Regions from separate parts of the Agrobacterium sp. 22-214-1 genome, predicted to be linked through region 1. Evidence: riboswitches for the same ligand, from Rfam matches in the RefSeq annotation. Region 1 holds a riboswitch; each other region holds the start of a gene.
What was found. A riboswitch is a leader RNA that binds a small molecule or an ion and turns the genes downstream of it on or off. The one in region 1 is predicted to bind thiamine pyrophosphate.

Region 2: it holds a riboswitch for thiamine pyrophosphate, as region 1 does, so the genes downstream of both, ACQZ5G_RS21960 (ABC transporter permease) here and thiC (phosphomethylpyrimidine synthase ThiC) in region 1, are expected to answer to the same signal.
Region 3: it holds a riboswitch for thiamine pyrophosphate, as region 1 does, so the genes downstream of both, thiB (thiamine ABC transporter substrate binding subunit) here and thiC (phosphomethylpyrimidine synthase ThiC) in region 1, are expected to answer to the same signal.

The regions. Positions count from the first base shown of each region.
Region 1 is NZ_JBNWCK010000005.1:21,527-25,498, forward strand. It holds gene thiC (phosphomethylpyrimidine synthase ThiC) at 1-1,104, opposite strand, end outside; TPP riboswitch at 1,200-1,311, opposite strand; gene ACQZ5G_RS17935 (acyl carrier protein) at 1,494-1,745, shown strand; gene ACQZ5G_RS17940 (acyl-CoA dehydrogenase family protein) at 1,745-2,926, shown strand; gene ACQZ5G_RS17945 (amino acid--[acyl-carrier-protein] ligase) at 2,931-3,839, shown strand; gene ACQZ5G_RS17950 (DUF1839 family protein) at 3,846-3,972, shown strand, end outside.
Region 2 is NZ_JBNWCK010000008.1:26,854-30,825, forward strand. It holds gene ACQZ5G_RS21950 (hydroxyethylthiazole kinase) at 1-722, opposite strand, end outside; gene ACQZ5G_RS21955 (ABC transporter substrate-binding protein) at 719-1,669, opposite strand; gene ACQZ5G_RS21960 (ABC transporter permease) at 1,666-2,451, opposite strand; TPP riboswitch at 2,582-2,684, opposite strand; gene ACQZ5G_RS21965 (DUF6538 domain-containing protein) at 3,001-3,972, shown strand, end outside.
Region 3 is NZ_JBNWCK010000005.1:180,358-184,329, forward strand. It holds gene thiP (thiamine/thiamine pyrophosphate ABC transporter permease ThiP) at 1-1,404, opposite strand, end outside; gene thiB (thiamine ABC transporter substrate binding subunit) at 1,424-2,437, opposite strand; TPP riboswitch at 2,475-2,585, opposite strand; gene ACQZ5G_RS18660 (VOC family protein) at 2,631-3,023, opposite strand; gene ACQZ5G_RS18665 (ABC-F family ATP-binding cassette domain-containing protein) at 3,120-3,972, opposite strand, start outside.

The DNA of each region.
Region 1 (3,972 bases):
CGAGAAGGAGACGTCGTAAGCGCGGCAAATGTCGCAAATCTCGTCGAAATGCTCATAGAGGAAGCTTTCCCTGTGGTGATGCAGACACCACTTGGCCATGATCGACCCACCGCGCGAAACGATGCCGGTGACGCGGTTGACGGTGAGCGGGATGTAATGCAGCCGCACGCCGGCATGGATGGTGAAATAATCCACACCCTGCTCCGCCTGTTCGATCAGCGTATCGCGGAACACTTCCCAGTTCAGGTCTTCGGCAATGCCGTTGACCTTTTCAAGCGCCTGATAAAGCGGCACCGTACCGATCGGCACCGGCGAATTGCGGATGATCCATTCGCGGATATTGTGGATGTTGCGGCCGGTAGACAGGTCCATGACGGTATCCGCACCCCAGCGGATCGCCCAGACCATCTTCTCCACCTCTTCCGCCATGGAGGAGGTAACGGCGGAATTGCCGATATTGGCGTTGATCTTGACGAGAAAATTGCGGCCGATGATCATCGGCTCAAGTTCCGAATGATTGATGTTGGCAGGGATGATGGCGCGGCCGGCCGCCACTTCCTGACGCACGAATTCCGCCGTGACGTAGTCAGGGATATGCGCCCCGAAACTCTCGCCGTCACGCGCCAGCTTTTCCTTGGCCGCCTCGCGCCCGAGATTTTCGCGGATGGCGATGAATTCCATTTCCGGCGTGATGATACCTGCCCGCGCATAGGCAAGCTGGGTCATGGCTTTACCGGCCGTGGCTCTGAGCGGCTGGTGGCGCACGGAAAATTCAGGCGTCAGGCGTTCGCCGGTGGCAAAGCCGTTATCCTCCGGCTTGACGTGCCGGCCGTCATAGGCCTCGACATCGCCGCGCGCCACGATCCAGTCATGACGCAGACGCGGCAGACCCTTTTCAATCAGAACGGGATGCGAAGGATCAGTATAGGGACCGGAGGAATCGTAAACCGTCACCGGCGGTTCACCCGCCGTCGGATGAACCGCAATCTCGCGCATCGGCACGCGGATATGGGGATGCAAAATTCCCGGTTTATGGATTTTCGTGGAGGCGGCATGCGGCCCGGTGGTAACCGACAGCGGGATAGTCTTGGCAGCGATATTCATCTTGAGGCTCCAAAGTTTAACAGTGGAGACCCAGTTCGAGCCGGAATGATGGAAAATACCGAATTGCCGAAACGCGACGTCATACGCCCGCCCGACCTTCGGTCTTTGCACCGTCCCTACGCCAGTATGAACTGGATCAGGTTCAACGGGTCACTGCGCATGAAAGCAGAATCTCAGCCCCTTGACGGGACACCCCTGGTGAATGACCACAGCAAAAAACACCGACCGGCATTTGTCAAGGCCGACGATCCATGCTTGGCAAAGGTGCGGGAATGGCGCATGCTGCCGTTAGTTGTAATTAACCTAACGGTTTAGGCGAATATTATCGTTTGCAACATAACGATAAGCACAAACCATCCTGATGTGAAATTCATGGGAGATACGTCGGAATGAACGCGACTATTCGTGAAATACTGGCCAAATTCGGCCAGCTTCCAACCCCTGTCGATACGATTGCAGATGAAGCCGATCTTTATGCGGCGGGCCTTTCTTCCTTTGCATCCGTGCAATTGATGCTCGGCATCGAAGAAGCATTCGATATCGAATTCCCCGACAATCTGCTGAACCGCAAGTCTTTTGCGAGCATCAAGGCCATTGAAGACACCGTTAAGCTCATTCTGGATGGTAAAGAGGCAGCCTGATGAACGTCACCGTAGCGCCGCAGGATGAAACGCTGTCCGCGCGCGCGGGCCGTGTCGCGGCAATCGCCGCCAAACACGCGGATGAGGTGGATGTCACCGGCCGCTTCCCGCAGGAAGCCGTCGACGCCTTGCGACAGGAACGTCTGCTCGGCATCCAGGTCCCCTCTTCGCTGGGCGGCGAAAGCGCTTCCTTACAAGAAATCGCCGATATCTGCGCCCGGCTCGGTCAGGCCTGTTCGGCAACCGCGATGATTTTCGCCATGCACCATATCAAGGCATCCAGCCTGGTGGAACACGGCGAGACGAGCGCATGGCATGCCGGCTTCATGAGCCGCATCGCCAGCGAACAGCTTCTGCTCGGCTCCGCCACCACCGAAGGCGGCATTGGCGGCAATCTGCGCAATTCCATCTGTGCAATCGAGGTCGAAGGCGATTTCTGCCGGCTGGAAAAAGACGCCACCGTCATTTCCTATGGCAGCAATGCCGATGCGATCCTCATCACCTCGCGCGCCCACAAGGATGCCGCGCCCGCCGATCAGGTGATGACAGTCTTCCTGAAAAACCAGTACACGCTCGAAAAGACCCATGTGTGGGATACGCTCGGCATGCGCGGCACCTGTTCGGATGGTTTCCTGTTCCGCGGCGAAGCGCCCGCGGCGCAGATATTCCCTAAACCCTTTGCGGAAATCGCCGCACAATCCATGCTTGCAAGCTCGCATCTCCTGTGGAGCGCCGTCTGGTACGGCATCGCCTCGGATGCCGTGCTGCGCGCCCAGTCTTTCGTCAGAGCAGCGGCGCGCAAATCGCCCGGCACCGCCCCTCCCGGCGCGATCCGCCTTGCGGAGGTTTCCACCAAGCTGCAGGTCGTGAAATCCAACATCATCGCCGGCATCAAGGCTTACGAGGACACCAAGAGCGACCCCGAAAAACTGATGTCCATGGCCTTTGCCGTCGCCATGAACAATGTGAAGATCTGCTCTTCGGAAACCATTCTCGAGATCATCGATCATGCCATGCTGGTCTGCGGCATCATGGGCTACAAGAACGGCACGCCCTACAGCCTCGGCCGGCACCTGCGCGACGCGCACTCCGCCCGTCTGATGATTTCCAACGACCGCATTCTCGGCAATTCCGCCAATCTCCTGCTGGTTCACAAGCAGGACACCAGCCTCTTGGGATAAGACCATGGACATGCAAACATCGTTTCTCGATCGACTGTTCGAAGAAGGCCTGCTGATTGAAACCGGTGTGGACGGTCTTTATGGCCGCAGCGGCCAGTTCGAGGATGTCATTGCCGCCTTCGAGCGGCTGATCGACCGCACGGGTGGCAGTGACGGCGCCGAAGCGATCCGCTTTCCGCCCGGCATCAACCGCGCCTATTTCGAAAAGAGCGGTTATATGAAGAGCTTCCCACAGCTCGCCGGCACGGTCCATTCCTTCTGCGGCTGTGAGCTCGACCATGTCAGCCTGCTGAAAACCATGGATGAGGGCGGCGACTGGACCAAGGACCAGAAAGCCACCGACATCGTGCTGACGCCTGCGGCCTGCTACCCGCTTTATCCGACGATCGCCAAGCGCGGCGCGCTACCTGCCGGCGGCGGTCTCTATGACATCCAGTCCTATTGCTTCCGTCATGAACCCTCCAAGGACCCGGCCCGCCAGCAGCTTTTCCGCATGCGCGAATATGTTTGCATGGGCACCGAATCCGACGTCACCGAATTCCGCCAGACCTGGATGGATCGCGGCGTGGAGATGATGAAGGCGGTCGGGCTCGATGTCACCATCGATGTCGCCAACGATCCCTTCTTCGGCCGCGCCGGCAAGATGCTCGCCAACAACCAGCGCGACCAGAACCTGAAATTCGAACTCTTGATCCCGGTCACATCCACGACCAGCCCGACGGCCTGCATGAGCTTTAATTATCATCAGGATGCCTTCGGCCAGAAATGGGGCCTCAACCTCGCCAATGGCGATGTCGCCCATACCGCCTGCGTCGGTTTCGGCCTTGAGCGCATCGCGCTGGCGCTGTTTGCACATCACGGTCTCGACGTGAAGAAATGGCCTGCGAAGGTCGTGGAAACGCTCTGGGGCTGATCATTCATGCGGCAGATTTTTCCCGGTCTCGATCCCAAAAACTATGTGCAGCATCCGCTCCATTCCTCCGAGAGAATGTGGCCGGAGACCAATTGCTACATCGATTTGTGGATCGAGGTGCTGGCCTCGAAAG
Region 2 (3,972 bases), on a different contig from region 1:
ATCCTTGCGTGATTTGTGATGTCCTCACCGGAAATTTCGGAAAGCGCATCCAGAAACGCCGGTTCGAAGCTGCCGGGGCCTTTGGCGTGCTTGGCCGCAAGTTCGGCGGAAACGCCGGTGACGGCAAGGGCGGAGGCCGCCGCCGTCAACGCGTCTTTTTCGACAGCCATGAAGGCGGCGATGACGCCGCCCGAAAGGCACCCCGTTCCCGTCACCTTCGCCATCCACGGATGGCCGTTGATGATCCTGACGCTGCGGGTGGTATCGCGCAGATGATCGACCGGCCCGGTCTCGATCCTCACCACGCCAGGCACATCGCCGATCAGGCTCATTTCGGCGTGATTGCCACGTACGATCGTCGGGGAAAGTGCGATGAGTTCACGCGCGAATTCCAGACGCGACGGCGAATAGTCGCAATGCACGGGGTCGACGATCCACGGCTTGCCGGATGCATTGGCGATTTCGATCGCTAGCCGGATGACCTTGCGCCGCTCGGCATCCAGCGTGCCGAGATTGACGGTCAGCGCATCCGCCTTGGTGACGAAGCTCTCGATTTCCTCCAGCGAGGTGGTCATGGAAGGAATACCGCCAACGACGGTGATGCCGTCTGCGGTGAATTTCTGCACCACGGTGTTCATCAGGCAATGCACGCGCGGGCGCGTCTTGCGCACCCGCTCCAGAATCTCGGCGGCGATTGCCGCTGTCGGAAAATTCGTCGTCATGGCTGCTGCAGCTCCACGGCGATGTCGTCCGCCGCCGGCGCCTGCTTGATCAGCTGCATCTCCTGCATGAAGGCGCCGAAACGGGCGTAGCGCGCGCGGTCGAGTGCAGCCGGGCGCTTGGCGAAGCGCGGCAGCGTGTCGAAGAAGGCCTGCTTGTTCAGCGCATCGTCAAGGTTCGGATAGGCCTTGATGAAAAGCTGCCAGGATTCCTGAGGATGGTTGGTAATGAAGATCGCGGCCTGTTCCACGGCGGAGAGGAAACGCGGCAGGCGGCTGTCCTTTGCGAGATCCCGGTGCGTGACGAAGATCAGCTCGTCATAAGCCGGCACGCCGTGTTCCTCCGGAAAGAAGGAGCGGCCTTCATGTCCCTCGAGCTTCATCTGCGTCAGCTCGAAATTGCGGAAGCCGCCTAGCGTGGCATCCACCTTGCCGGCGATCAGCGACGGCGAGAGCGAGAAGTTGACGTTGATGAGTTCGACATCGTCCTTCGTCAGCCCGTCCTTTTCCAGCATGCGTTTCAGCATCGCATCCTCGAAGCCGGAAACGGAAAAGCCGACCTTCTTGCCCTTCAGGTCTTTCAGGCTCTTGATCGGCCCATCGGCCAGAACGGTGACGGTGTTGAGCGGCGTCTCGACCAGCGTGCCGAAACGCACGAGCGGCAGGCCGGCATCGTGATCGAGATAGAGGTTCGGCTGGTAATGCACGCCGATATCGGCCTGTTTTGCCGAGACGAGACGCGGCACGGCGGACGGGTCTGCGGGCGGAACCAGTTCGACCTCCAGCCCCGCATCGGCAAACAGGCCGCGTTCCTTGGCGATCACCATCGGCGCATGATCGGGGTTCACGAACCATTCGAGCAACACGGTCAGCTTGTCTGCCGCTTGCGATTGCATGGGTGAAAGCACGCTTGCTGCCGCGACGACGAGGGAAAGAAGAGTTCGTTTCATGGTGCCGAAAGTCTCCGTAAAGATCTGAAAGGAATGGTGTGTTCTGTTTCTTTGGCCCAGGGGGCCAGATTGGCGGTCGCCCGGTCGACGATGAGCCGCAGCAGCACCGCCATGACGGCGAGAATGGCCATGGCGGCGAACATGGTGTCGGTCTGCATGCGGGCATTGGACTGGATCATCACGAACCCAAGCCCGGCCGATGCACCCACCCATTCGCCGATGACGGCGCCAAGCGGGGCGAGCGGCGCCGCCACCCTCAGGCCGGAAATGAGCGATGGCAGCGCCAGCGGCACACGCAACCGGGTGAGGATCTGCCAGTGGCTCGCCTCAGTCAGCGAGGCGGCGTCGAGGATGGCGCGATCGGTGCGGTTGAGCCCGTCAGTGAAAGCGGAGGCAACGGGGAAGAAGATGATGATCGCCGTCATCACTACTTTCGAAGCCATGCCGAAACCGAACCAGAGGACGAGGATGGGGGCGAGCACGAAGACCGGAAAGGCCTGCAACACCAGAACCATGGGCCAGACGAGGCGGCCGAGACGCGGGATGGCGGCAATCGTGAAAGCGACGAGAATGCCGGCGGCGATGCCTGCCGCGAGCCCTAGCGCCATTTCACTGAGCGTCACCAGTGCCTGCCCGAACAGGAAGCCGGGCTGACGCCAGAAAGCGCCGGCAACATCGGCGGGCGATGGCAGGATATAGCGGGGCGGTGAAAACAGCCATGTTCCCGCCTGCCAGAAAACCAGCAGAAGACCGACACCGTTCAGCGCATGGGTGGCACGCATGAGCCGGACCTCAGACGCAGACGCAGACGCACCGTGTGCGAAGGGCGGAAGGTTTCAGCATCATCATTCGTCTCCAGATGTGACAATCCCGGAGATCAGGCAAAGCGGAGAAGAGAAAGGGCAGCGCCTCTTGGCGCGACAGTTCCGTTCCTACGCCGGCATGACCCGGATCAGGTAGATAAGGGTTTGGCAAAATGCCATCTCAGTGCCGCAGCACACCCCTCGGAAGAGTTTGATTTCATAGGAGAATTCAAAACTCATGTCAAATGTCTTCTTCAAATATTCCGTTGTGAACCGTTGCATCAGAAAATTGCTAATGGAATTGCTAATAAGCCAAACCGAAGGAACTCTATGTATATTTGTAAATTTGGATTTATTGCCGGTTTGTTTTCAAAACAAATGAGAATTAATATTTTATTTTGAAAACAAAATTGGGCGCCAAGCAAAATTAAACTTCGCTATATTGACTTGATGCGCCAAATTAATCTACAGTAATGCATCATCAATATTACGGAGGTGGAAATCCGAATTTGTCAGGGAGAGTTGTTCATGGGTGTTCATCCCAATCTTATGAAGCGTGAAAACGGCTACTACTATTTCGTCATGAATGTTCCGAAACGGCTAAAGCCGTTGACGAAACATCGCCAGATTTGGCGTTCCTTGAGAACGAAGGATGAGGCGACTGCACGGAGGCGTTTGCCCATTGAGCAGGTGAAATATGCTGTCCCTATGGACAGCGATATTGTGCCCGATGACGTTCGCATTGATTACAGCGAGATAAGGGTGGCGGCAAAAAAACTTAATGTTGACTATATTCCGCACTCCGACTTGATCAATCTAAACGTATCGCAGTTGCTCCAAGCCTATGAAGCCAGAGAAAATGTTAGGGCGCTCAAGTCCAAGCTGAATCCAATCGAGTCCGGGGCTATCGCCGGGATACTGGAGACGCCACCGGAGACACCGTTGCTATGGGAACAAGCGTTCAAGCTGTTTCAAGAGTTATCGCCTGAGAAAGTTTTTGGCTTGAACGAAGTTGAGACGAGACGGAAATGGCGTAGATTTGAGCAGGCAACCGATGATTTCTTAAGGCGGATGCCTACGCACACAAACGTTCTAGAAATAGAGAAACGTCATGTCGCAGAGTATCGAAAGAAGCTGATTGCTGCATGTAAGGAGGGTGAATTCAAGGGGGATGAAGGCAATAAGAAACTGATGTGGCTTCGGATCATTTTGGATGTAGTAATTGCTTCTCACTATCCAGAGCGGACAAACGTCTTTGAAAACTTCAAACCCATCAACCTTGAAGATTCTGCGAAACGTAAGCCGTTCACCGAAGCAGAAGTCAAAATTGCCAGAGCCGCGCTGGAGAAATCTTCGATGAGAGAAGAATGCAAAGCCATCGCGATCCTCGGCGAAATGACGGGCTGCGGTGTTCGAGAACTCATTTGGATGGAGGCAGCGGACATTCGTCTTGATGCTCCAATTCCGTTCATCAGTGTGTACCCTAATTCTTTGCGCCGA
Region 3 (3,972 bases), 160 kb from region 1:
CATAGCCAGCGGCCGCCACAGAACCGGCAGATCGGCAAACCGCAGCCGCGTGAGGCCCTGAAGCCCGAGACTGGCGGAAAGCCGGCCGGTGCGTAAAAAATGACTGGTGAAGGCCGGCTCCAGCACCCGCATGGCAAGCGGCAAAGCCATCAGCATATTGATAAGCGCCACGAGAACGGGAGCATAGAAGCTGACATCACCGAAAACCCGCAATAACAGGAACCACCCGCTTCCCAACACGACAGGCGGCATCAAGAGCACCAACGAAGACCCCGCCCCAAGCATGGCGGAGAGCAAGCGCAGAGGCTGCCCCACCTGCCGTCTAGAGCCTACAGCCTGGCGCGCGCCGATGATCGCCATGCAGCAGAACACGACAAGGGCTGCGGAAAGCGCGGCGATTGCAAGGCTGGTCGCAGCCGCGCGTAGAAAAATCGGCGCGGACAGAAGACGCGGCAGATCGGCACTCAAACCCGAGACTGCTATGGCGACAAGCGGCAGGCCGATCAGCAGAACAGCGAAGACAATTGCCGCCCCATCCCACAAACGGGCGCCGATACTCTTGCCGTCGAAACGGCGAAGGGAACAACCAAGCGAAGGGATTTCCGCTTCGGGCGACGGCAAAAAGGCGAGAAGGCCGAGCAGAATTGCGGTGAGGGCAATCTGCAAAACCGAAAGCGTAATCGCCCGCTGCGGATCAAAATCGAACCGCAGCGCCTGATAGATCGCCACCTCCAGTGTCGTGGCTGCCGGCCCGCCGCCTAAAAGAAGCACGAGCGTGAAGCTGGTGGCGCACAACATGAAGATAAGCCCGGCGATACCGGGAACGAGACGCGCGACCGCCGGCCATTCGATAAAACGGAAAACCGAGACCGGCCCCATGCCGAGGCTTGCTGCCATGCGCCAATATTCGCCCGGAATACGTTCAAGCCCGGCCAGCATCAGCCGGACCGAAAGCGGCAGATTGAAAAACACATGGGCGATGAGGATGCCGGAAAGGCCGTAAATGCTGAAAGGTTCATCCGCACCGGCAAAAACGAGGGCCGTATTCAAAACACCCTGCCTGCCCCAGATGGTGACGATGCCGAAGGCGCCAACGATGACAGGCAGACCCATCGGCACCGCCATCAGCCTGATGATCCAGATCCTTCCCGGAAACTCGCGTTGCCGGGAAAGCGCCAGCGCCACCGGCAGGCCAAGAACAATGGAAAGAAGGGTGGAAAGCGTTGCCTGATAAAGCGTGAAACGCAGGATGCGCAGCGTATAGGCATCCATGATACCGGCAGCAGACGCGCCCGCATCAAAAGACAGGAGGGCCGCAACGGCGAGCGCCATGAACAGGAAAACGGCGGCAAAAGCCGCCGTTCCGAAAATGATCGACCGCCGATAGTCGCGACGCAGCATCATGTGCGGGCGTGCCTCTTCCTCAATTCATGCTCATGGCCACAAGCCATTCGTCGATCCACGCCTTGCGGTTCTTCGCCACCTCTTCCGGATCCATCAGGAAAGTCTTCTGCGGCACCACGAGTTTGGAAAAAGCCTCCGGCAAGGGATTGGACGTTGCCGCAACCGGCATCATCCAGTTGTTTTCCGGAATGGCATCCTGAAAACCTGATGTCAGCGTGAAAGCGAGGAACTGCTTTGCCAGCTCCTTGTGCGGCGCGTTTTTGAGAAGGCCGGACACTTCGATCTGGATATAGTGCCCTTCGGAAAAAGCTGCGGCCTGATAATGATCCGTTTTTTCGGCGACCATATGATAGGCGGGCGAGGTGGTGTAGGAGAGCACCATCGGCACCTCCCCCTTGGTGAAAAGGCCGTAGGATTCCGACCAGCCCGGCGTGACGGTGAGAATGCGCTTCCTGAGCTTTGCCCATGCTTCCGGGGCCTTGTCACCGTAGACCGATTTTACCCACAACAGCAGGCCGAGCCCCGGCGTGGAGGTGCGCGGGTCCTGAATGGCGATCTTCTGCGAGGGGTCGCCTTCCACCAGCTCTTTCAGGCTCGCCGGTGGGTTCTTCACCGTCTGCGTGTCATAGATGACGGCAAAATGCCCGTAGTCGTAAGGCACGAAAACATCGTCCCTGTAACCGCCCGGCACCTTGGCCGCCGACGCATCGACGCCGCTAACATCAAAAAGACCGGTCTGTTTCGCCTCGGCAACAAGATTGGTGTCGAGACCAACGACCACATCCGCCCTGGACCCTGCGCCTTCAAGCTTCAGACGGTTAAGAAGCGCCACACCATCCGCAACACCGACGAAATTGACCGTGCAACCGCAGACCTTCTCGAAGGCTTCTTTTACCTTGGGACCGGGACCCCATTCGGAAACGAAGCTCTCATAGGTATAGACTGTCAGTTCTTGCTTGTCCTGCGCGGCGGCAAGACCGGGCAGGAACAGCGAAGCGGCAACAAGGGAATTCAGGAAAAGACGACGGCGCACGGGTATCTCCTCAAAACAAAAAGGGAAATAGCCGCCTGCCTTGAAGCCGTCTAATCCCTCCGCCGGTATGAACCGGATCAGGTTCTTCGGGTTGGCAAGCCTCTCAGCCTTTTGCACGCAAGCGCAAAAGACACCCCGTTAGATCAAGATGATGGTGTAGTCCCGTCGTCCCTGCTTGGCAAGATGGCAGCCGTCAGCCCTGCTCTGTCATATGCACCAGCTCCCAGACGTGCCCGTCGGGATCCTGAAAGCTGCCGGCATACATGAAGCCGTGATCCTGCACGGGTTTCCAATCACTGCCACCGGAGGCAAGCGCCGTTGCGATCATCCGGTCGATTTCGTCGCGGCTTCCCGCCGTGAGACAGGTCAGAACCTCGGTGGTGCGCGTCGCATCGGCGATGTCGCCGTTGATGAAATCGCGGAAACGCCCTTCCTGAAGAAGCATCACGAAGATGTTTTCTTCCACGATCATGCAGAGCGTGCGGTCGTCAGAATATTCCGGATTGAAGCTGAAACCGAGAGCCGTGAAGAAGCTTCTTGATTTCTCGATATTCTTGACCGGCAGATTGACGAAAATCATGCGCATTTTCACAACTCCTCCAAACGAACCAGCATAGAACGGCAATTCCGCTTTTCTGTCAAAGACCGAAGGAGGGTCGATCAAACGAGGGGCCTGCGGCCTTCAGCCTTCCAGTTCCTCGCGCAGCATCTCCAGCTCCAGCCATTCTTCTTCCATGGTCTCGAGCTTTTCACGCAGCTTCGTCATTTCCTTCGCCAGCGTGTTGAAAGTGGCCGGATCCTTGGTGAAGAGATTAGGATCAGCCATGCGCTCCTCGCGCTTGGCGATTTCGCCTTGCGCCTTTTCCATCTCCTTCGGAAGATTTTCGAGCGCGAATTTCTGCTTGAAGGAAAGCTTGCCCTTGGCCTTTGAAGGATCCTGCGATGCAGAGGCCGAAGGTGCGGCCTTCGCTTTTTCCTGTTTCTCAGCCTTGCGTTTTTCTTCCGCCGCGCCCTTGCGCTGCGCCATCATGTCCGAATAGCCACCGGCATATTCGATCCATCGTCCGTCCGGTTCATCCGGATTGACGGGCGCGATGGTGGAGGTGACGGTGCGGTCGAGAAAATCGCGGTCGTGGCTGACGAGGATAACGGTGCCGGAAAAGCCCGCAACGATTTCCTGCAGCAGATCGAGCGTTTCGATATCGAGATCGTTGGTCGGCTCGTCGAGGATCAGAAGATTGGTCGGCCGCGCCAGAATGCGTGCTAGAATAAGGCGCGCGCGCTCGCCGCCGGAAAGGTTGCGGATCGGCGTGCGGGCCTGTTCCGGCTGGAACAGAAAGTCTTTCATATAGCCCGTCACATGCTTCAATTCGCCGTTGACCAGCAGATTTTCACCGCGACCATCGGTCAGATAATGCGCGAGCGTATCGTTGGGATTGAGATCCTCGCGTTTCTGGTCGAGCGTCGCGATTTCCAGATTGGTGCCGAGCTTCACCGTGCCGCTATCGGGCTCCAGCTGGCCGGTGAGCATCTTC